3 regions of the Cupriavidus sp. H19C3 genome follow, and region 2 is predicted to be linked to each of the others. Evidence: predicted binding sites of a transcription regulator. Region 2 holds the regulator's gene; each other region holds the start of a gene.
What was found. The regulator FNR, encoded in region 2, switches genes on or off when oxygen is low (the NO sensors DNR and NnrR bind a similar motif). The targets are predictions, from matches to a motif close to TTGATNNNNATCAA.
Positions count from the first base shown of each region.

Region 1 (7,323 bases), on a different replicon from region 2:
GCTTCGCTTTCCGGCGCCCGCATCGGTACCACCTTCATCCGTGGGGCAGGCATCTGCCCCCGCACTTCCGCTTCCTGATACATTTGCCCACCCCTATTTATGAAGGACCAGGGCTACCTGGACCTCCGGCGCATCGCCGCATTGAGTATGGGTGGAGTATGGTGGCCGGACGCCAGGAGATAAATCAGCCGTCGCTGAGCCCGATGTCGGCGCAGCGCTGGAAATTGTCAGTAAAGCCTGACAGGCACACGGGAGTTTGTCGGCGCCCGTACATGCCTCGGAGGCCACTCGGAGGGCACCTCGCGGTCCCCCGCAGGTCGCCCGACGGCGCTGCCGGCGCTACATTGGGGCCAGGCGCCACCAGCCGCCCGGCCTCGCCGACCCTCACGCGCCGACCCTCACGCGCCGGCAATCCGCAGCACGGCGGCACCGGCCAGGCGGCCGGCCCGCAGGTCGTCGAGCGCCGTATTGGCGTCGGCCAGCGCATAGGGCGTGACATGGACCTGCAGCGGAATGGCCTCGGCCGCCCGCATCAGCTCGTGCCCGTCGGCGCGCGTCAGGTTGGCCACGGAAACCAGGCGGCGCTCTTCCCATAGCAGGCGATATGGAAAGGACGGGATATCGCTCATATGGATGCCGCCGCAGACCACGATACCGCCCTTCTCGACCGCGGCCAGCGCGCGCGGCACCAGCCCGCCGGCGGGCGCGAAGATGAGGGCCGCGTCGAGCCGGTCCGGCGCATCGTGATCGCTATCGCCGGCCCAGGCCGCGCCGACGGCACGCGCCAGCTGCTGCGCGCCGTCGTCGCCGGCGCGGGTGAAGGCGTAGACCGTGCGCCCCTGCGCCACCGCGATCTGCGTCACGAGGTGGGCGGCGGCGCCAAACCCATAGATACCGAGCCGCCGCGCCGCGCCCGCCATGCGCAGGGTGCGGAAGCCGATCAGGCCCGCGCACAGCAGCGGCGCGGCCTCCGTGTCGCCGTAGCGGTCGGGAATGCGGAAGCAATAGTCACTGTCGGCCACCACGTACTCGGCATAGCCGCCATCGCGCGTATAGCCGTGGAACGCCGGCGCATCGCACAGGTTCTCGCGACCATCGCGGCAAAAGCGGCATTGCCCGCAGGTATGCCCGAGCCACGGTACGCCGACGCGCTCGCCGACGCGCAACGACGTGACACCGGCGCCGAGCGCGTCGACCCGCCCGACGATCTCGTGGCCCGGTATCAAGGCCGGCTTGGGCGCTGGCAGTTCGCCGTCGACCACGTGCAGGTCGGTGCGGCACACGCCGCATGCGGAAACCGCAACGCGTACTTCGCCTGGCCCCGGTTGCGGGACCGGGCGCTCCTGCGCATGCAGATGCGGGTTGGCGCCATCGAACACCATCGCCCGCATCGTCGCCGCCACTGTTCTGCCCATTGTCCTGACCATTGCCTGCTCCCGCGGATGGAACCGGTCTGGTTATCCCACGTGGCCGCGGCCACCGTCAATCGCGGCGGGCACTCCGATCTCGCCACGGCTTGACGTGCCTCAACGAGCGGCGTGCCGGCCCGGCTAGATTGGACATGTTTCTTACCGACGGACCGACATGGACCTCGCCAGCATCCTCGTCTACCTGGACAGCAGTCGTCGCAGCCACCAGCATATTGCCGCGAGCGTGGTGCTTGCGAGTGCGTTCGACGCGCATGTGCACGCGCTGCATGCGGATCCGGCCACACCGCACGACGGCCCGTCGAGCGACGCCGAGGTTGTGCGGCGCGCCTTTCTCGGCGTCATCGAGGATGCCCCGGTCGAAGGCAGCTGGCATGCGACTCACGGCGATCCGGCGCAACGGCTGGTGCACGAGAGCCGCGCGGTGGACCTGCTGGTGCTCGGCCAGCACACCTTTCTGGGCAAGGAAGGCGACAATCTGGCGGCGCTGGGCTCGTGCATTCTGGCGGCCGGCCGGCCCGTACTGGTGATTCCCGCGCATGGCTGGATTCGCGAACGACCCGGTCGCGCGGTACTGGTGGCGTGGAACGGCAGCCGCGAATCGACGCGGGCGCTGCGCGACAGCCTGCCCCTGCTGCGCCGTGCCGGTTCGGTCCAACTGGTCCACTTCCGCGAGCACAGCGCGCGCAACCGGTATGCGGATCACCAACCGGCGCATCACGAGACCCATCCAACGACCCACTACGAGACGCATACCGAGGCGCACACCGAGGCGCACCGACCGGCGGGCCACGAGCGTGGCTTCGCTGACCCCGCGCCGGGCCCTGCGGACAACGGCACGCGCGTCACTCAGGGTACATCGGTGCAATACGCGCTCGCGTGGCTGGCGCGGCACGGCGTCACCGCACGTGCGCTGACCTGTGCGCTCGGCGCCGGTCAGGACGCCGGCGATGCCATCCTGTCGCATGCCTCGGACACCGGAGCGGACCTGATCGTCAGCGGTGCCTACGGTCATGGCCCGTGGCGGGAAGCCGTGTTCGGCGGCGTGACGCGCACGCTGCTGCGCGCGATGACGGTGCCGGTCCTGTTCTCTCACTAGCCGGAGCGGCCTGCAAGCATGGACTACAAATCGATCCTCGTGGAAATCGGCGCCGACGATGGCTGCCGCGACCGGTTGCGTGCCGCCGCCGTGCTCGCCTTCCGCTTTGGTGCCCACCTCACCGGCGTGACCACCACCGGCGTGCGCGTCGGCCATGTCCGCGGCGTGGAAGACGGTGCCCGGCGTGCCGTGCTCGTGCACGAGCAACTGCGCGCCCAGGCGTTTGGCCATGCCAACCTCATGCGCGACATCATGGCCGAAACCGGGCATGCCGTGAGCTGGTCGCACGAGATGGTGGAAGACGATCCGGCCCGCGCGCTGACACAGCTGGCGTGCTCGGCGGACCTGCTGTTGCTGGCGCGCCGGCCGCCATGGTCGGGCATGCCGCCGCTCGTGGCGGACCCCGCGGAAGCCGTGCTGCTGGACTGCGGGCGCCCCGTGATGGTGGTGCCCGCCAACGCCCCGCCGCTGCTCGGCGGGCACGTGCTGATTGCCTGGAACGACAGTCCGGAAGCCGCGCGTGCGGTAGCGGACGCGCTACCGCTGCTGGGCCACGCCGCCATGGTCACGGTGGTGTGCGCCAGCGACGCCGGTGGTGCCGGGCCGATCGTCAGATACCTGGCCAGCCACGGTATCGAAGCCACCGTGCGGCCGGTGCCCGGCGCCGAGTCCGAGCCGCGTATGCAAGCCGCACACGCCTGCCGTGCCGCCCATGCCGCCCACGCCGCGCATGCCCGGCATGCGGAGCCCGGCGAGGCCCTGCTGCGCACGGCGCGCGCGCTCTCGGCCGACATGATCGTGGCGGGATGCTATGGGCATTCGCGCATGCGCGAACTCGCGTTTGGTGGCGTATCGCGGACGCTGCTGCAGCGGGCGACGCTGCCACTGGTGATGTCGCACTGAGGTCGCACTGGGGTCGCACCGGGGTCGCACTGGGGTCGCACTGGGGTCGCACTGGGTCGCACTGGGTCGCACCACCGAGGTCGCACCCCGAGGTCGCACCCCGAGGTCGCACCCTGAAACCAGTCAGCAGTCAGTGGCAAACCTGGTCAGCGGAAAGCGGCTCAGTGACACAGCAGGGTCGCCGCCGGCATCTCCCGCAACAGCGTATCGGTCACGCCGCCCAGCACTTCCTCACGCACGTGGCCCTTGCCATATGCGCCGCAGACGATCAGGTCCACCCCCCTGCGCCGGGCGAAGTCCAGCAGCAGATGACCGATATCCGCCGACGGCTCGGTCAGCAGCTCGGTCAGCGAGGCATGGATGCCACGCCGCGCCAGCCAGCTCACTGCGTAGGCACCAGGCGAGCTATGCAGGTCGCGATGTCCATCGGACCGCACGCAGTGCACCACATCGACCGATTGCGCGCGCTCGAGCCAGGGCAGCGCGTCCAGGATCGCCCGCGCCGACTCGCGCGAGCCGTTCCAGCCGATCATCACGCGCGTGCCGATGTTGGGAGTGGGCACATCGGGCGGAATCACGAGCACGGGCCGCCCCACGCCGATGATGGTGGAGGCCACGAGGCGGCGCGCCTGCCGGAAGGTCATCCGGTCACCGGGCCCCGGCTCGCGCGGCTGCCCGACAATGACGAGGTCCGCCAGGCGGCCCTCGCATTGCAAGGCCTCCTCCGGGGTGCCTTCGCCGACGCGCCAGTCCACCGGAAAGGTGGCAGCCTCGGTCGCCGCGTCGAAGGACTGGCGCGACTGTTCGCAATCGTCTGCAAGGCTGGAGGCGAAGGACTGGTACTCACGCGTGCCGTCGGCATGCCGGAGCACCCAGCCGGACTCGTTTGTACTGATGGAGAGTAGCCCGATCAGGGACGAGTGGAAGCTTTCCGCCAGCGCCACGGCACGCGCCAGGCGCACGGCGGTGGCCGTCCCCGCATCCACATGAACGAGCATTGCAGCAAAACGCATACTGTCGACCCCCGCATCCGGATTTGTAGTCATGCCATGGACTGTAGTAGGCCGCCGGCGATCGGACTTGAGAGAAATCAACCATATCGAACACCGGCATAAGGGCGCGTCGGGGCAGACGTCAATGACCACGTCGGCGGCCACCTCTTGCGACCACCTCGGCGGCATGGACGGCGGCGGATGTCCCTGCCGATGGCGCCGGTTTGACACATGTCAAGCTACGACGCGGGCATGACTCTATGCTGATCTACAAGCGCGGCCGGGACCGTCCCGTCGATACGCGGTCATCCACTCAGAGGGAGCACATCATGTACGAACGGATTCTGGTAGCAATCGACGGCGGCCCGTCGTCCGCGCTTGCGATCGGGCAGGCGACGACGCTGGCAAAAGCCTGCAACGCCGAAGTGAAGGTACTGTTCGTGGTCGACGACAGCGATCTGTTCTTCGAATCGAGCTACATCAACCCGGACGACGTCATGCGCGAGCTGTCCAACGCGGGTAACACCGCGCTGGCGGCCGCCGCGCTGCGGCTGGAGAATGCCGGAGTGCGCTTTCTGACCGAACTGGCGGAGCGGCCGGTCTCGCCGGGGCAGATCTCGGCGACCATCGTCGAGCGCGCGGAACGCTGGCCCGCCGACCTCATCGTGATGGGCACGCACGGCCGGCGCGGCTTCCGCCGCATGGTCATGGGCAGCGTATCGGAAGGCGTGGTGGCCAAGACCAACAAGCCGGTGCTGCTGATCCGCGGCGAGCCGTCGCCCACCGCGGGCTGACGCGCCTTTACAGCCCTTCCTCGTCGTTGAAGAGCTTGGCCTCGATGGCGTAGCGCACCAGGGCGGCGTCGCTACGCAACTGGAGCTTTTCCAGCAGGCGCATCTTGTAGGTACTCACGGTCTTGGCGCTGACGCATAGCGCCGCTGCGATTTCGGTCAACGACTCGCCCGCGACGATGCGCCGGAACACTTCCAGTTCGCGGTCAGACAGGCTTGCGTGCGGGGCATCGCCGGGCTGGGCCTGCAAACCCAGTGCAAGCTTTTCCGCCAGCGCGGGGCTGACGTAGGTACCCCCGGCCGCGACTTTCCGCAGCGCCTCGACCAGTTCCGTACCGGCGCTCTCCTTGGTCAGGTAGCCCGCGGCCCCGGCCCGGAAGGCGCGCACGATGTACTGTTCCTCGGCGTGCATGGTCAGGACCAGCACGCGCAGCGACTGGTGTTCTCCACGCAGCAGCCGGATCAGTTCCAGGCCATTGCGTCCGGGCATCGACAGATCGAGCAGGATGACATGGGCGGGGTGCTCGCGCGCCATCTGCGGCACCTCGGCACCGTTGGACGCCTCGCCCACCACCTCGAATCCCGAGGCGCGCTCCAGGATATGCCGCAAACCATTACGCATGACCGCGTGATCGTCGGCAATCAATACCCGAATCATGCGTGCGACTCCTTCTTGCCATAGTGATCGGGAAAACGGACCGACAACTCGAATCCATCTCCCGGTGCATGCCGTACCGCGACCGTGCCGCTGAGCAGCCGTACCCGCTCGCGGACACCGAGCAGGCCAAACGAGCGGCGTTCGGACGGGCGCGGCTGCCCGTCCCAGCCACGGCCGTCGTCGCGGACCGAGAGCAGGTATTCGTCGCCCGCCCGTGTCAGTGCAACCCAGGCGCGGCCCGCGCCGGCGTGCTGCACGACGTTGTTGAGCGCCTCCTGGACGATGCGGAACACCGCCGTTGCGGCCTGCTCGCTCACCTCGATATCGTCCGGCGCACTCGCCGTCACCGTAATCGCATAGCGCTGGCTGAAGTCCTTGGCCAGCCAGTCCAGCGCCGCGGCGAGGCCCAGTTCGTCGAGCAGTGCCGGCCGCAGGTCGGCGGCAATGCGGCGTACCGAGCCAACCGTGGCATCGATCACGCCGTGCATGGCGGTCACCTGGTCGAGAATGCGGTCCTGCAGGCCGACGTCGCGCAGGTCTGCCTCGAGCATGACGAGGTCCATCTTGAGCGCGCTGAGCCGCTGGCCGAGGTCGTCATGGAGTTCGCGCGCGATGCGGCGCTTTTCTTCCTCGCGCCCTGCCAGGATGCTGTCCGACAACTGCTGGAGTTCTTCCCGCGAGCGGCGCAAGGCCGCTTCCGCCTGGACGCGCTCGGTGGTATCGCGCAGCATGACCGTAAACAGCTTGCGTCCGCCGTCCAGCGTCTGCGAAATGGAGGCTTCGATCGGAAACTCGGTACCGTCCTGACGGAGCGCATACAGCGTGCGCTGCTGTCCCATCTGGCGATCCGACACCCCGGTCACGCCAAAACGGGCCACGTGCGTGGCATGGGCGGCGCGGAACCGTTGCGGGATGAAATCGCCCAGCGGGCGGCCGATCGCCAGTTCGGCGGAGCAGCCGAACAGGCGCTCGGCCATCGGATTGAAGAGCACGATGCGCTGCTCCTCGTCCACGGAAATAATGGCTTCCATCGCCGACCGGATAATGCCGGCCAGCCGGACCTCGCTCTGCGCCAACGATCGGGCGTCGTTTCGCTCTGGCGGGATGGCGCCAGTGAGGACATCCGCGGTCATCGCATGGCTCCCAGGTCATACTTCATGTTCGTAGAATTGTGATGTTTTGCCATGTCTCAGATGTTGTCAATTGTAATATCGTCGGGTGTCATCCTTCCCTGACAGCCGCCGGCTTGTCCCTGACATCGTTTCGCAGCCGCCCCGGACATCTATCGCGCGGCAAATCCGGGACACTGGCGGGTATGGCATCCCGTTCCTCCGACTTACCGCTCGCCATCGTTGCCGGCGACCTGGTGCTGATCCAGGCAAGATTGATACGTGTGTTGACACCGTACGTTCGAGTGCTGGCTGGCGCCCACGATACGGCGGCCTATTTGCCG
Region 1 is NZ_CP184986.1:184,212-191,534, reverse strand. It holds gene DFLDMN_RS20375 (helix-turn-helix domain-containing protein) at 1-53, opposite strand, end outside; gene DFLDMN_RS20370 (zinc-dependent alcohol dehydrogenase family protein) at 399-1,391, opposite strand; gene DFLDMN_RS20365 (universal stress protein) at 1,585-2,526, shown strand; gene DFLDMN_RS20360 (universal stress protein) at 2,545-3,429, shown strand; gene DFLDMN_RS20355 (universal stress protein) at 3,591-4,442, opposite strand; gene DFLDMN_RS20350 (universal stress protein) at 4,751-5,215, shown strand; gene DFLDMN_RS20345 (response regulator) at 5,223-5,870, opposite strand; gene DFLDMN_RS20340 (PAS domain-containing sensor histidine kinase) at 5,867-7,003, opposite strand; gene DFLDMN_RS20335 (hypothetical protein) at 7,186-7,323, shown strand, end outside.
Region 1: a site for FNR is predicted at 1,517-1,530, ahead of DFLDMN_RS20365 (universal stress protein). Genes of this name have one in related genera too.

Region 2 (7,323 bases):
TCGCAGTCCTCGATAACGATGCCGGTGTCAGGTTGATCGATATAAACACGCAACAGTCCGGCCGGGGCACGCTCAAGCTCAACCAATTCGTAGCCCATGCCGCTAAGGGTGGTTTCGATCAAATCTGCCAGATGCACTGTAATCCCGAGTAATGGCCATCAACAACCGATGGGGGGCTGGCGGGCCGGCAACCTTGCCTGCCTGCCGGCCATCCTCCCATGCCGCGCACGAGGCACACACCCTCGCGGCGCGCACAAACCGTGCACAAACGGGCGAACCAAAAAAAAATGGGCGCAATGCCCATCATTCGCCCACCCTCACGAGGAGGATGACTCTTTGAATAGACTTTAATTATACGCGGATTATGTCCAAAAGGCAAAAGCCTGCGGCATATCGCGCCCCGTGCCGGGGCACACCCGCCTCCGGCGACACCAGACGCGGTGACGCCGGATCCCTCCGTGCTCAGCGGTTGCCGCCCTGCCCGCCGCCGCCGCCATGATGGCCGCCGCGGCCGCGCTGGCGACGGTTGGCACCGCCCTTGGCGGCCTTCGGCATCACGTTGCCGTTGACGTCGCCGCCACCGCGCCGTTGCTGCTGGCGCGCACCACCACGATTGCCGGCGCCACCACCGGCGCCACCGCGCATGCCGGGCTGGCCGCCACCGAACTTGGTGGTGTGCGACGTCAGCGGCGCGGGCCCGGTCGGGATGTAACCCATCGACGTCTGCATCGGATCGGGCTGACCGCGGCCCGCACCGCTGCCGGCCCGCGCGCCGCCCTTGTCGAAGCGCGGCAGGCCATCCATGCCGGTCGGCATGGGCATGCCGGCGATGGCAGCCTCGGTACGCTGCTTGCGGCCGCCCACCTTGGTGCCACCCTTGGACTGCTGCTCGCCCTTGGCTGGCGCCTTCAGGCCAATGCCAGTCATCAGCGCGCGCACGTCGCTCGCCTCCAGTTCCTGCCAGCGACCACGCTTGAGGCCGCGCGGCAGCAGGAACTGGCCATAGCGCGTGCGGATCAGGCGCGACACCGTCAGTCCCACGGCCTCGAACATGCGGCGCACTTCACGATTGCGCCCTTCGGTCAGCGCCACGTGGTACCACTGGTTGACGCCCTCGCCACCGCCATCGGCGATGCGCAGGAAATTCGCCTCGCCATCGTCGAGCTGGATGCCATGAAGCAGGCGTTGACGATCGGCCTCGGCCAGCTCCCCGAGCGTACGCACCGCATACTCACGCTCCACGCCGTAGCGCGGATGCATGAAGCGATTGGCGATATCGCCCGAGGTCGTGAAGATCAGCAGGCCTTCGGTGTTGAAGTCGAGACGGCCCACGGCGACCCACTTGCCGGTCTTGATGCGCGGCAGGTTGTCGAACACGGTGGGACGGCCTTCCGGGTCGGACTGGCTGACGATTTCGCCGGCCGGCTTGTGATAGAGCAGCACGCGCGGCGGCTTGCTCGAGATCTTGCGGTGAATCAGCTTGCCGTTGACGCGCACCTGGTCGGTCGGCAGGATGCGTTGGCCGATATGCGCGGGCAGACCATTGACGGAAACGCGCCCCTGCAGAATCAGCTCTTCCATCTCGCGGCGCGAGCCCAGCCCGCCTTCCGCGAGCACCTTGTGCAGCTTGGGCGCATCGTCCTCGGCGGACAGTTCGCGCACGGGCTTGGCCTTGGTGCGCGGCAGGACCATGTCTTCCTGGTCGTACTGGTCCGAGATCACGAAGCGGAACAGGTCTTCGGCACCGCTCACGCCGCCCTTGCCCGGCTTGGCGCCCTTGGCAAACGGCTTGTCGCCGCCGTTCCGGTCGCCGGCCCGGTTCGGGCCCTGCTGACCCTGTTGACCCTGGTTCTTGTTGCGCGGACCACCCGGCTTGCGCTTGCCCGCTGCGTTGCCGCCGGCCGGACGCGTCTCGCCGTCGACCAGCGCGGCCTTGCGCTGCGGTTGCTGGCGACGCTTGCGGTTACCCTGCGCCTGACCTTGGGACTGGCCTGGGGCCTGGCCCTGCGGTTGCCCCCCCGCACTACCCGGCTGCGCACCCGCCGCGGCTTCGCCGCGTTCGCCTGCCTCCGTCGCTACCGGCTTGCGCCGGCCGCGCCCACGCGGCTCGCGCGCGGGTGCCGCGCCGGCAGCCTCGGTGGCACCGCCCGCCTCGCCCGCCGTACTCTCGCCGCCCGCTTCCGTGCGACCGGGATCGCGGTCCTGTGCGGCCTGGCGGCGCGATGCCACCAGGTTGCGCAAGCCACGGCGCAGACCCTTGCGGCGCGGTGCACCGTCGGTGCCACCGGCATCCGGCGTCGCACCGGTGTCGTCCGGCTGGCGGACGTCTTGCTCAACGGAATCAGACAAAATATTCACTATCGGATGTTGCATGTTGTTCAGTTGGACACGCGCTCATCGTCCTCGGCCGGATGCGGCAGGTTGCCGTCCGGCGACTCCGGGGATGCCTCCCCGGCAGGTGCGTCGATGTCCAGATGGATGCCGTTGGCCTGCGTGACAGGTCCGTCGTCATCCTGACCGTGGTGAGGGGGCGGCTCGTCGGCGGCGACAGCCTGGTCCTCGGTGGATTCGCCGATGGGGTCATCGACGCGAACTGCCTCCGGCTGCCCGTCCGTTACCGTTTCCGGTAACGCGGCCGCCGGGGGTTCCATTACCGTTTCCGGTTCCGCGAATGCTTCCTCGTCGCCACTGGCCGGCGGATTGGCCGTGGCAATCTCTTCGAAATCGATGGCCTGCTGGTCGAGCAGCGCGGCCTGCACCTGCGCCTGCGCGTCCTCCAGCGGCGGCAGCTCGTCCAGGGTACGCAGGCCGAGGTCGTCGAGGAACGCCTTGGTGGTCGCGTACAGCGCCGGGCGTCCCGGCACGTCGCGATGGCCAATGACCTCGATCCAGCTGCGATCCTCCAGCTTCTTGATGACGTCCGTGCTGACCGTCACGCCGCGAATCTCCTCGATATCGCCGCGCGTCACCGGCTGGCGATAGGCGATGATCGCCAGCGTCTCCATGACCGCGCGCGAATACTTGGGCGGCTTTTCCGGATTCAGGCGGTCCAGGAATTCACGCATTTCCGGGCGGCTCTGGAAGCGCCAGCCGCTGGCCAGCGCCACCAGTTCCACCCCCCGTTGCTGCCAATCCTGGCGCAGTTCCTCGAGCAATACGCGGATCGTATCGGCCCCGACGTCATCGGCGAACAGCTTGCGCAGGTCGTTCACGCGCAACGGTTCCTGCGCACAGATCAGCGCGGTCTCGAGGACGATCTTCGCCTCTTGGGTATTCATGTGATTGCGTGCAGCCTGTATTGCACCTGCTTCCGGACAAGTCCCGAAGCACGGGAGATTTCGGATTCAGCGGCAGGAACACTACCGCCATCTCATCGCGCAGCCAACTCGCATGCTTGCCGCACCAGAGCCGTGCACTTCGTTGTGATGCCTCGATTTGCCGGGTCGATCCGGCAGGAGATTGTCCTGCGTCCGGCGTGGCCGGCCGATGGACCTCTTGCGTCGCGCCTCCTCCCTCAGGGGCGGACCATCGTCGCTTCGCACCGTACCGGACCATTCAGATCCCTCGAACCGGACGACGCGACGGCAAGATAAAACGACAAAGCGGTATCGAGCCCTATCAGGCACTCACTGACGCCCTCACGCGCCCTCACGCGCCATCCAGGTCGCCGGCTCAAGGCATGCTACACCCGGGGCCGGCATCGCCGCTCCCCAGCGTTGCCCGGTCTTTTGAACCAGATCTTTTAAACCGGAAATACCGTGGGAACGGATCAGGCACGCCTTCGCTGCCCTGGATCCCTGGACGCACTCCCCAGATCAGGGAGCCGCCATCGATGACGCGGACGCCACAAACTACGTGCGATACCGTGGTTCCCGCGATTGTATGGCATACCCGGGCCCGGCTGCAACCGCCACGGGACATCGTTGCAACGATGCCCGCTCCCGGTGCCACGCCGGTGTCACGCCGGGTACCGTGCCGCAGCGCCATGGGCCGCGCCCATCCGCGGTGGCATCCGCGCCACGACGCCGGCGCTCAGAGCACCAGGCAGAAGCCATGCGCGGCCAGCACGTCCGGCAGCAGGATGGCCCGCGCCACGCCGGCCACGCCGAACGTCGCGATCACCAGCCCGGCCACCATGCGGACCGGCGGCCGGCGCGCCTGCTGGCGCAGCCAGCCCGAGAGGCCCGACAGCACGATCAGGTTGGGCAGCGTGCCCAGGCCGAACGCGATCATCACGAGCGCGCCCGAGGCGGCATTGCCGGCCAGCAGTGCCAGCGCGAGCGCGGCATAGACCATCCCGCACGGCACCAGGCCCCACGCCAGGCCGATGGCGTAGCGGCGCAGCCACGGTGGCGCCACCATGGCGTGACCCGGGCTGCGCAGCGCGGCCAGGCTGTCGCCGTTCGCGAGGCCCAGCCCGTGCGTGGCACGCGCGGCGTGCAGCGCGGCACGCGCGATACCGGTCAGCGCCTGCGCCGCGCGGGCCGCCATGCGTTCAAGCCGGGGCAGGCGCGGGGCGCTGCCACGCGCGAGCCAGAGACCGGACAGCACCAGCATCGCGCTACCGGCGCCAAACAGCGCGCGCTGCAGCGGCACGATGTCCTGCTTCCATGCGAGCGCGCCCATGGCCCCCATCAGCGCACCGAGCATCGTGTAGGTACTGACGCGGCCCGCATGCATGACGAGCGTGTCGCGCCACCACACACGACGCCATTGCACACCGTCGGCACGCGCAATTATCCGCACCGGCGTTTCGCGATGGCGTTCCACTGCAAGCGAGATGCCGCCACACATTGCCGCGCAATGGATGCCGCCAAATAACGCTAATAGGAATACGCTGAAAAGTATCTCAAATATCAAGTGTTTCTCGCTTTCGTCTAGGCGCGCAAGCTAGAATGCCTTCATCGTGCGCCCCCGCGAGCGCGCCTAAGCAACCGGTTCCTTACCGACTCCCTGGCAACCGGTTTCTTATCAACCGGTTCCGTATTCACAGGGTTCTTGTTCGCAGGTTCCTTGTTCGCAGGTTCCTTGTTCGCAGGTTCCTTATTCACAGGTTCCAATTGCTCACGCCGATCCCGATCACCGAGATGTCCCCCCGCTGCTCCACGTGTGCACTGGGTCAGTTCTGCCTGCCGGTTGGCATGAACGAGCAGGACCTCGAGAAGATCGATACGCTTGTCCAGGAACGCTTTCGCATTCACAAGGGCGACACGCTCTACCGCATGGGCGATCCGCTCACCGCGGTCTACGCGATCCGCTTTGGCACCCTCAAGACGCATGTGACGATGGAAGACGGCCGCTCGCAGATCACGGGCTTTCACCTGCCGGGCGAGATCGTCGGACTCGATGGCCTCTGCGAAATGCAGCACGCCTCCGATGCGTCCGCGCTGGAAGACACCGAGGTCTGCGTGGTCCGCTTCAACGACCTCACCGCGCTGTCCGGCGAACTGCCTTCGCTGCAGCAGCAGTTTCTCCGCCTGATGAGCCGCGAGATCTCGCAGGACCATCTGATGCTGATGACCCTCGGCTCGATGCGCGCCGAGGAAAGACTGGCCGCGTTCCTGATCAACCTGTCCAACCGTCTGGCCGCGCGCGGCTACTCGTCGAGCGAGTTCGTGCTGCGCATGAGCCGCGAGGAAATCGGCAGCTATCTCGGCCTCAAACTCGAGACCGTGAGCCGCCTGTTCTCGCGCTTTGCCGAAGCGGGGTTGATCCAGATTCGTCAGCGTCATGTCAAGCTCGTCGATACGGCGGGCCTCAAGCAGATCTACAGCCGTAGCTGCTGAACCCGCCGGCGCGCCAGCGCCCCGCCCGGCGCCACTTCCCTCTCACAGTCTCACCGTCTCACCTACTCCAGCTCGTCCGTATCGGCCAGCCGCACCGGCATCGTATAGAGCGTGAGTCCGCTCGACAGCGCGCACAGCGCCCACGCGAGCAGGAACCCCACCGTGTAGACCGCCTCGCGCGACGCCTGGATCGGATGGCCGAAGAACATCAGGTCGCCCGGATCGATCAGCGAGAAGACCCCCGCCGTCGCCACCCCCGCGACGAGAAACGCGGGCCAGAGCACCCACATCAGCCAGCGCCATCTCATGGCCGCCTCGCCTCGGTGCCGGGCTGTCCCGGCGCGGCGCGCTCCACCACCAGGCCATGCCGCACGGCCTCGCCGACGGGGCGGTCCGCATGGGTCGCGGCCAGCCAGATCGTGATACCGCAGCCGATCATCGCCAGTAGTGGCCCGCTCATCAACAGCCAGGGCCACGGTTCCTTCCACCACGGTTTTGCCTGGGACATGGCAACTCCTTCGTCAAAGATTGCGCGGCACGATAAACCGCGTGGATTGCCGGACTTCGGCCACCGTTTGGGTGCCCTTTGCACCCGTCTGCTCGGCCTGCACCACCATGTCGATGGCATGCGTGCCCTGCCCCGCGGCGTCGATCGGTACACGGATGCGGACCGGCACCAGGCGGTTGGACGTCGGCGCCAGCTCCGCGGCCGCGTGGTCGTACTCGATCGTCATGCCGGGCAAGTCCGCGCCGTCGGCGCGCACCACGATATGCATGGGCGCCTCGGTGGTATTGATCAATTGCAGGCGGTAGACGTTCTCGATCCACTGCCCGTCGACCTCGCGCCCCAGCGCACCGCGGTCGCGCAGGATATCGACCTTGAGCGGCGCGCGCATCGCCACCGATACGGCGAGGCCGGCGGCCAGCACAAGCCAGATGCCGGCGTACAGCAGGACGCGCGGTCGTATCAGCCGCTTGCGTGCCGCGGCCAGCGACAGGCCCTGCCGCATCGCGTTTTCCGAGGTATAGCGAATCAGGCCACGCGCATAGTTCATCTTGTCCATGACCTGGTTGCAGGCATCGATGCACGCCCCGCAGCCGATGCATTCGTACTGCAGTCCGTCGCGGATATCGATGCCGGTCGGGCACACCTGCACGCAGATGCTGCAGTCCACGCAGTCGCCCAGGCCCGCCGCGCGGTGATCGGTCTTGCGGCCGCGGCTGCCGCGCGGCTCGCCGCGCCCCACGTCGTACGTCACCACAAAGGTATCGCGATCGACCATCACGCTCTGGAAGCGTGCGTACGGACACATGTATTTGCACACCTGCTCGCGCATGAAGCCCGCATTACCCCAGGTGGCAAACGCGTAGAACAGCATCCAGAAGGTCTGCCACGGGCCCAGCGACAGGCTCAGGACCTCGCCGCCGAGCGTCCGGATCGGCGTGAAGTAGCCCACGAACGTGAAGCCGGTCCATAGCGCGATCAGTACCCAGAGCACATGCTTGGTGGCCTTGATGCGCAGCTTGCGCGCGCTCC
Region 2 is NZ_CP184985.1:487,921-495,243, reverse strand. It holds gene rimP (ribosome maturation factor RimP) at 1-137, opposite strand, end outside; gene rluB (23S rRNA pseudouridine(2605) synthase RluB) at 463-2,373, opposite strand; gene scpB (SMC-Scp complex subunit ScpB) at 2,379-3,278, opposite strand; gene DFLDMN_RS02270 (sulfite exporter TauE/SafE family protein) at 4,033-4,860, opposite strand; gene fnr (fumarate/nitrate reduction transcriptional regulator Fnr) at 5,061-5,786, shown strand; gene DFLDMN_RS02260 (hypothetical protein) at 5,849-6,094, opposite strand; gene DFLDMN_RS02255 (hypothetical protein) at 6,091-6,294, opposite strand; gene ccoG (cytochrome c oxidase accessory protein CcoG) at 6,308-7,323, opposite strand, start outside.

Region 3 (7,323 bases), 500 kb from region 2:
ATCCACCTACAAGATCCCGACCGTCAATGACTGTCCCGAGGACTTCCACGTGCGGCTGTTCCAGAACCGCAACGTGGAGGACAGCATCCACCGCTCGAAGGCGGTCGGCGAGCCGCCGCTGCTGCTGCCGTTTTCGGTGTTCTTTGCCATCCGCGATGCGCTGGCCGCGCTCGGCGACTATCGCATCAACCCGCCGCTGCGCGCGCCCGCCACCAGCGAGGCGATTCTCGATGCGGCGGAAGCCGTCATGGAGGCGGCGGCCCAGGCCGCCTGAGCGCACCATGCAGGACGCACCGCTCAAGCCGTTCCGCTTTGCCGACGCCGCACGCTGGATCCGCGCCGGCGTGCCGGTGGTCATGGTCACCATCGTCGAGGTCAAGGGTTCGGCGCCGCGCGAGCCCGGCATCCGCATGCTGGTGACGGCCGACGACCTGGTCGGCACCATCGGCGGCGGCCATCTCGAATGGCGCGGCATGGAGATCGCGCGTGCGCTGCTGGGCGCAACGGGTGCTCCCGCGCAACGCCGCGTCGAACGCATCCCGCTCGGCCCCGCGCTGGGGCAGTGCTGCGGCGGCGTGGTGTGGCTCGGCTTCGAAGCCTTGGGCGCGGACGATCTGGCATGGCTCGATGCGGTGGAGCACGCCTTTGCCGGCGGCCGCGCGCTCGTGCGCACGGTGCCGGCGCGCGGACCGGTCACGCTGGCCGAGAGCCGCGCCCTGCTGCCATCGGTGGCGTGCCACGCGGACGGCTGGACCGACACGCTGGTGCCCGCCGACATGCATGTGGTGCTGTTCGGCGCCGGCCATGTCGGCCACGCGCTGGTGCAGGTGCTGGCGCAGCTGCCCTGCCGCGTGCACTGGGTCGACGAGCGCGACACGCTGTTTCCGCCGGGACTGCCCGCCAACGTGACGGCGGAAGCGTCGGATATCCCCGAGGCGGTGGTCGACCACGCGCCGGCCGGCAGCTATTTTCTGGTGATGACGCATAGCCACGCGCTCGACCAGTCGCTGTGCGAGCGGATTCTGCGACGCACCGATTTTGCGTATTTCGGCCTGATCGGATCGAAGACCAAGCGCGCGCGCTTCGAGCATCGCATGGCCGAGCATGGCGTGGACCCGGCGCGCTTTGCGGAAATGACGTGTCCGATCGGGGTTCCCGGCATTACGGACAAGGCTCCGGCTATGATTGCGGTAGCCATCGTCGCCCAGCTGCTGCAGGTGCGGGACCAGCGCATTGCCGCGCTGGCCGCCAGTCGCGTGGAGGCGGTGCATCCGTAACCCGGCGCGCGCCGCGCGGACAGGTCGACCGGTCGCCCCACCGCACCTGGCCAACCGTGCCACGCGGCCGTGCCGACGCCGAACCACCTCATAGAAACAAGAGGGCCCCACATGACCATCGATGCCGCGCTCGCGGACAAGATCCGCCGCACGCCCAAGGCAGAACTGCACGTGCATATCGAAGGCACGCTCGAACCCGAGCGCATCTTCCGGCTGGCCCAGCGCAACCACGTCGCGCTACCCTACTCCAGCGTCGAGGCCCTGCGCGCAGCCTATGCCTTTACCGACCTGCAGTCGTTTCTCGACATTTACTACGCGGGCGCGAGCGTGCTGCTGACCGAGGAAGATTTCTTCGACATGACGATGGACTACGTCCAGCGCGCCGTGGCCGACAACGTACGCCACGCCGAGATTTTCTTCGACCCGCAGACCCACACCGCGCGCGGCGTGCCGATTGGCGTGGTGATCGATGGCATTGCCGACGCGCTGGCGCAGGCGCGTACCGAGTACGATTTTTCGAGCCGCATGATTCTCTGCTTTCTGCGGCACCTGTCCGAGGAAGACGCGTTTGCCACGCTGGAGGCCGCGCTGCCGTACCGCGACCGCTTCGTCGGCGTGGGACTCGACTCGTCCGAGCGTGGCCATCCGCCCGGGAAATTCGCGCGCGTCTTCGCCCGCGCGCGCGAACTGGGCCTGCACCTCGTGGCCCATGCCGGCGAGGAAGGCCCGGCCCAGTATGTGCGCGACGCGCTCGATATCCTGCACGTCGAGCGCATCGACCACGGCGTGCGCGCGATCGACGACGACGCGCTGATCGAACGGCTGGCGCGCGAGCGCATCGCGCTGACGGTCTGCCCGCTGTCGAACGTCAAGCTCAAGGTCTACCCGGACCTGCGCGACCATCCCGCCAAGCGCATGCTCGACGCCGGCGTGGCGGTGACACTGCACTCGGACGATCCGGCCTACTTCGGCGGCTACATGAACGCCAACTGGGAAGCCACGTTCGACGCGCTGCCGCTCGATGCCGCCGACGCGCACAAGCTGGCCCGCAACAGCTTTGAAGCGGCCTTCCTGCCTCCCGCACTGAAGGCCGAGTACCTGGCGGAGGTCGACCACTTCTGGTCGGCACCGTCCCACCCCACGCCCGCCGCGGCACCCGCGACCTGACGGGTACCCGACGGGCCCATGCCCAACGAGCCGGCCTGCCCGCAAGACGATGCGGGCCGCCGGCCGCGAGAGATCACATCATGACGACGATTCCCCCCTCCCCCGGCGCACGCCACACGCCGACCCGCGCCGTGCGCGGCCGCATTCTCCATTTCCTGCGCGATCCGCAGTTCCACGAGGATGCCTGCGAGTATTGGGAAGACGGCGTGCTGATCATCCGTGCCGGGCGCATCGTCGCCGCGGGCGATCATGAAGCGTTGCTGCCGCAGATTCCCGCCGGCGCGGACATCGTCGACCATCGCGGCAAGCTGATCGTGCCCGGCTTTATCGATACGCACGTGCACTACCCGCAGACCGACATCATCGCGTCGCCGTCGCCAGGCCTGCTGCACTGGCTGGAAACCTACACCTTTCCCGAGGAACGCCGTTTCAGCGAGCCCGCCTATGCGCGCGCGGTGGCGGCATTCTTCGCCGACGAGCTGCTGCGCAACGGCACCACCAGCGCGGTGGTCTGGAGCACGGTGCACGCGACTTCAGCCGATGCGCTGTTCGCGGCCAGCGCCGAGCGCAACATGCGCATGGTCACCGGCAAGGTGCTGATGGACCGCAACTGCCCGGAGTTCCTGCGCGATACCGCCGAATCCGGGGCGCGCGACTCGGCCGACCTGATCTCGCGCTGGCACAACCAGGGACGCCTGGCGTACGCCATCACCCCGCGCTTTGCGCCGACTTCGAGCGAGGCGCAGCTGCGCGCCTGCGGCGAGCTTGCGCGCGCCTATCCGGACACGTTTATCCAGACCCACGTGGCGGAGAACCGCGACGAGGTGAAATGGGTGGCCGAACTGTTTCCGGACGCGCGCAGCTACCTCGACGTCTACGACCGCCACGGGCTGCTGCGTCCCGGCGCGTTCTACGGACATGCGATCTACCTCGATCCCGACGACCGCCGCCGGCTCGCGGACAGCGGCGCGGCGGTGGCGCACTGCCCCACCTCCAACCTGTTTCTCGGCAGCGGTTTCTACGACTTCCACCAGTCCGACGCACACCGGCTCAACGTCACGCTGGCCACCGACGTGGGCGGCGGCACCTCGTTCTCGATGTTCCGCACCATGAACGCGGCGCACAAGGTGGCGCGCATGGGCGGCTACCACCTGACCGCGCAGCGCATGTTCTACCTGGCCACGCGCGCCGCGGCCGAGGCACTCGGCTGGGAAGACCGCATCGGCAGCTTCACGCCGGGCTGCGAGGCCGACTTCATCGTGCTGGACCCGGAAGCCACGCCGCTGATCGCGCGCCGCAGCGGCCGCTCGGAGACGCTCGAGGAGCAGTTGTTCGCGTTTGCGATGCTCGGCGACGATCGCGTGGTCGACAACGTCTACATCATGGGCGAGGCCACGCGGGTGCTGGCGGTCTGAGCGCGCTCGCGCGCGGCGACTCCGCCTTGCGGACGGAAACGTCCGGCCGCGCGCGAGGCCCGGTTGGCCAGAAGTGGCATATCGGGCAAGAATTGACGCATATCAACACGACTGTCACGGAATCCTTCTAGCCTGTCGGCTCATACGCGCCCGCTTTCGGAATTTGGCGCAAATACGACTGATTACGGAAGGCCTCAGCATGACTGCCCGTTCTGACGAACTTGCGCTGGCGGAAGCCGGCGCGTTCGCCCCTGATACACGCGTCCCTAATACACGCGTCCCTAATACACGCGTCCCCGATACACGCGCCCCTGATACACCCGCGGCCGGTACCCCCCGGCACCTTTCGCCCCCGCCCACATTCACCCGCCAGGCCGCCGCGCAACCGGACACTCGCGCCGACCATTCCCTGCGCCTCGACCCGCGCGGCGTGCCGCTGCCCGAGCCGATCGCGGCCGATGCGCCGCTGCCCGGCCGCAAGACCATCCGCGGCTGGCTCATCCCGCTGGGCCAGCGCAGCACGACGCGCGCGCTGCTGCTGTTCGCTTTCGATTACCTGTTCTTCGCGGCCGTGATGGCCGGCGTGGTACTGGCCACGCCGTGGTGGGCCAAGCTCGGCCTTGGCGTGCTCGCCGGCCTGGTGATCGCGCGCCTGTTCATCATCGGCCACGATGCCTGCCACCAGAGCCTGACGCCGCGGCGCGGCCTCAACAAATGGCTGGGCCGGCTGACCTTCCTGCCGTCGCTCACGCCGTACAGCCTGTGGGAAGTGGGCCATAACGTCGTGCATCACGGCTACACCAACCTGAAGGGCTTCGACTTCGTCTGGGCGCCGTACTCGCTCGAGGAATACCAGGCGCTGCCACGCTGGCGCCGCGCGATGGAGCGCATCTACCGCAACGGCCTCGGCGCCGGCCTCTACTATCTGGTGGAAATCTGGTGGCTCAAGCTGTTTTTCCCGAGCCGGCGCCAGATGGCCACGCGGCGCCCGATCTTCTTCTGGGATTGCATGCTGGTGGCGGCCTTCGGCGCGGTGTGGATCGGCGCGCTCGCGTGGCTCGCGGTGGCCACCGGGCAATCGGTGGGCTTCATGATCGGCAGCGGGTTCGTGCTGCCGTTCCTGGTCTGGAACCTGACGGTCGGCTTCGTGCTGTATGTCCACCATACTCATACCAGCGTGGCGTGGTACGACACCAAGGCCATGTGGGCCAAGGCCCAGCCGTTCGTCTCGACCACGGTACACCTGCGCTTCCGCCATGGCATCGGCGCCGCGCTCCACCACATCATGGAACACACGGCGCACCATGTGGACATGAGCGTGCCGCTGTACCGGCTCAAGCGGGCGCAGGCCCTGCTTGAACACGCGCTGCCGGGCCGCATCATCGTCGAGAACTTCTCATGGCGCTGGTACTTCCACACTGCGCGCCGCTGCAAGCTTTACGACTTCAAGGCGCTGTGCTGGACCGATTTCCGCGGCCGGCAGACCAGCGAACGCGCACCGATTCCGACGTAAGGTTGCCATCTCGGGTGCCCGCGGTGACCCGTCCGGGGTGGACGGTACGATCCACCGCCGCTATAATCGCCACTTCCATTGGGGAGTAGCCGCCCTGCTTCTGCCGTCCCACGCAATGTGGGTCACACCATGTGGGTCACACCATGTGGATAAAACCATGTGGATAAAACCATGTGAGATCGCGGCAGACGGGGGCGTACGTCAACAGACTTGACCGGATTCATGGCGATAGCGCCGGGATACTGGTTATGGCGTGCGCAGCCCGGTCCTGACAGCCTGCTGTCGGCGACCATGCCTGGCGAGACCGATGACCTCACCTTTCTGGCCGGGCCGGGGAAGGTGTGTGTCATTGGCATCTCGCGATGCATAGCGGCCCGGTTGTTCACCAGAAAAACATGGAATCCTTCCTCGTCTCCACAGGCATCGTGGCCCTGGCCGAAATGGGCGACAAGACCCAGCTGCTGTCCCTCGTGCTCGCCGCACGCTATCGCAAGCCCCTCCCCATCATTGTCGGCATCCTGATCGCCACGCTCGTCAACCATGGCTTTGCCGGCGCGCTCGGCGGCTGGATTACCCAGGTCCTTGGCGCCAACCTGCTGCGCTGGATCCTGGGCCTTGGCTTTATCGCCATGGCCGGCTGGATGCTGATCCCCGACAAGCTCGACGACGCCGAGCAAGCCAAACCGGTCAAGGGCGCGCTGGGCATCCTCGGCACCACGATCGTGGCGTTCTTCTTTGCGGAGATGGGCGACAAGACGCAGATTGCCACCGTGGCCCTGGCGGCGCGCTTCCATGGCGAAGTCCTGGCGGTGGTGGCCGGCACCACGTTCGGCATGATGCTCGCCAACGCCCCGGCGGTATTGCTCGGCGACAAGTTCGCCAACAAGATGCCGATCGCGCTCGTGCACAAGATCGCGGCGGCGATTTTCCTGGTGCTGGGCCTGCTGGCACTGTTCAACGTAGGCGGCTGAGGCAAAAAAACGGGGCATGCGCCCCGCTCAAACCCTCGACGGTCCCGCGGCGCGGGCCGTCGATCACCGATGCCCGGTCGTCAATCCAGTCAGTTGGTGGTCTTGGCCCCGCCCTCGAACCATTGCCCCAGCAGCGCGCGCTCGTCGTCCGTAATCTGGGTGACGTTGCCGAGCGGCATGGCCTTCTGCTGCACGGCCTGCTGATAGATCAGCTGCGCATGGGCGCGAATCTCGTCCACCGTATCGAGCTTGATGCCCTTGGCGGCACTCGGCATCATCTTGGGCGCCTCGGCATGGCACTGCACGCAGCGCGCGTTGATGATCTCCCGCACCTTGTGGAAGCTCACCGCGTTGGCGGCACCGTCGGCCGCCGCGCCCGCCACCATCGGCCGCGGCTGCGGCGCGATCATGACCGCCACGCCAGCCAGCAGCGCCACGCCCACCGCGGGCCACGCGATATTGATCCTGCCTTTGTGCTTGAGAATGAAGAACTGGCGGATCGCCACCCCGGCCAGCATGATCAGGATCAGCACCAGCCAGTTGTACTTGTAGCTGTAGGTCATGCTGTAGTGGTTCGACAGCATCGCGAACAGCACCGGCAGCGTGAAGTACGTGTTGTGCACGCTGCGCTGCTTGCCGCGCTTGCCGTGGATCGGGTCCACCGGTTGCCCGGCCTTGAGCGCCGCCACCACCTTGCGCTGCCCGGGGATGATCCACACCAGCACGTTCGCGCTCATGATGGTGGCGATCATCGCCCCGGTCAGCAGGAACGCGGCCCGGCCCGAGAAGATATGGCACGCCGCGAACGCCGCCGCCGCGACATACAACGCCACCAGCAGACCGACCACCTTGTCGTTCTTGCCGAAGACGCGGCAGATGCAGTCGTAGACGATCCAGCCGATCAGCAGGTACGACACCGCAAAACCGACCGCCGCGCCCGGCGACATGTCGTAGACGTTCTTGTCGATCAGGAACGTGCT
Region 3 is NZ_CP184985.1:4,217,816-4,225,138, reverse strand. It holds gene xdhB (xanthine dehydrogenase molybdopterin binding subunit) at 1-274, shown strand, start outside; gene xdhC (xanthine dehydrogenase accessory protein XdhC) at 282-1,277, shown strand; gene DFLDMN_RS19515 (adenosine deaminase) at 1,389-2,444, shown strand; gene guaD (guanine deaminase) at 2,525-3,859, shown strand; gene DFLDMN_RS19505 (fatty acid desaturase) at 4,059-5,372, shown strand; gene DFLDMN_RS19500 (TMEM165/GDT1 family protein) at 5,768-6,343, shown strand; gene DFLDMN_RS19495 (urate hydroxylase PuuD) at 6,433-7,323, opposite strand, start outside.
Region 3: a site for FNR is predicted at 3,952-3,965, ahead of DFLDMN_RS19505 (fatty acid desaturase). Genes of this name have one in related genera too.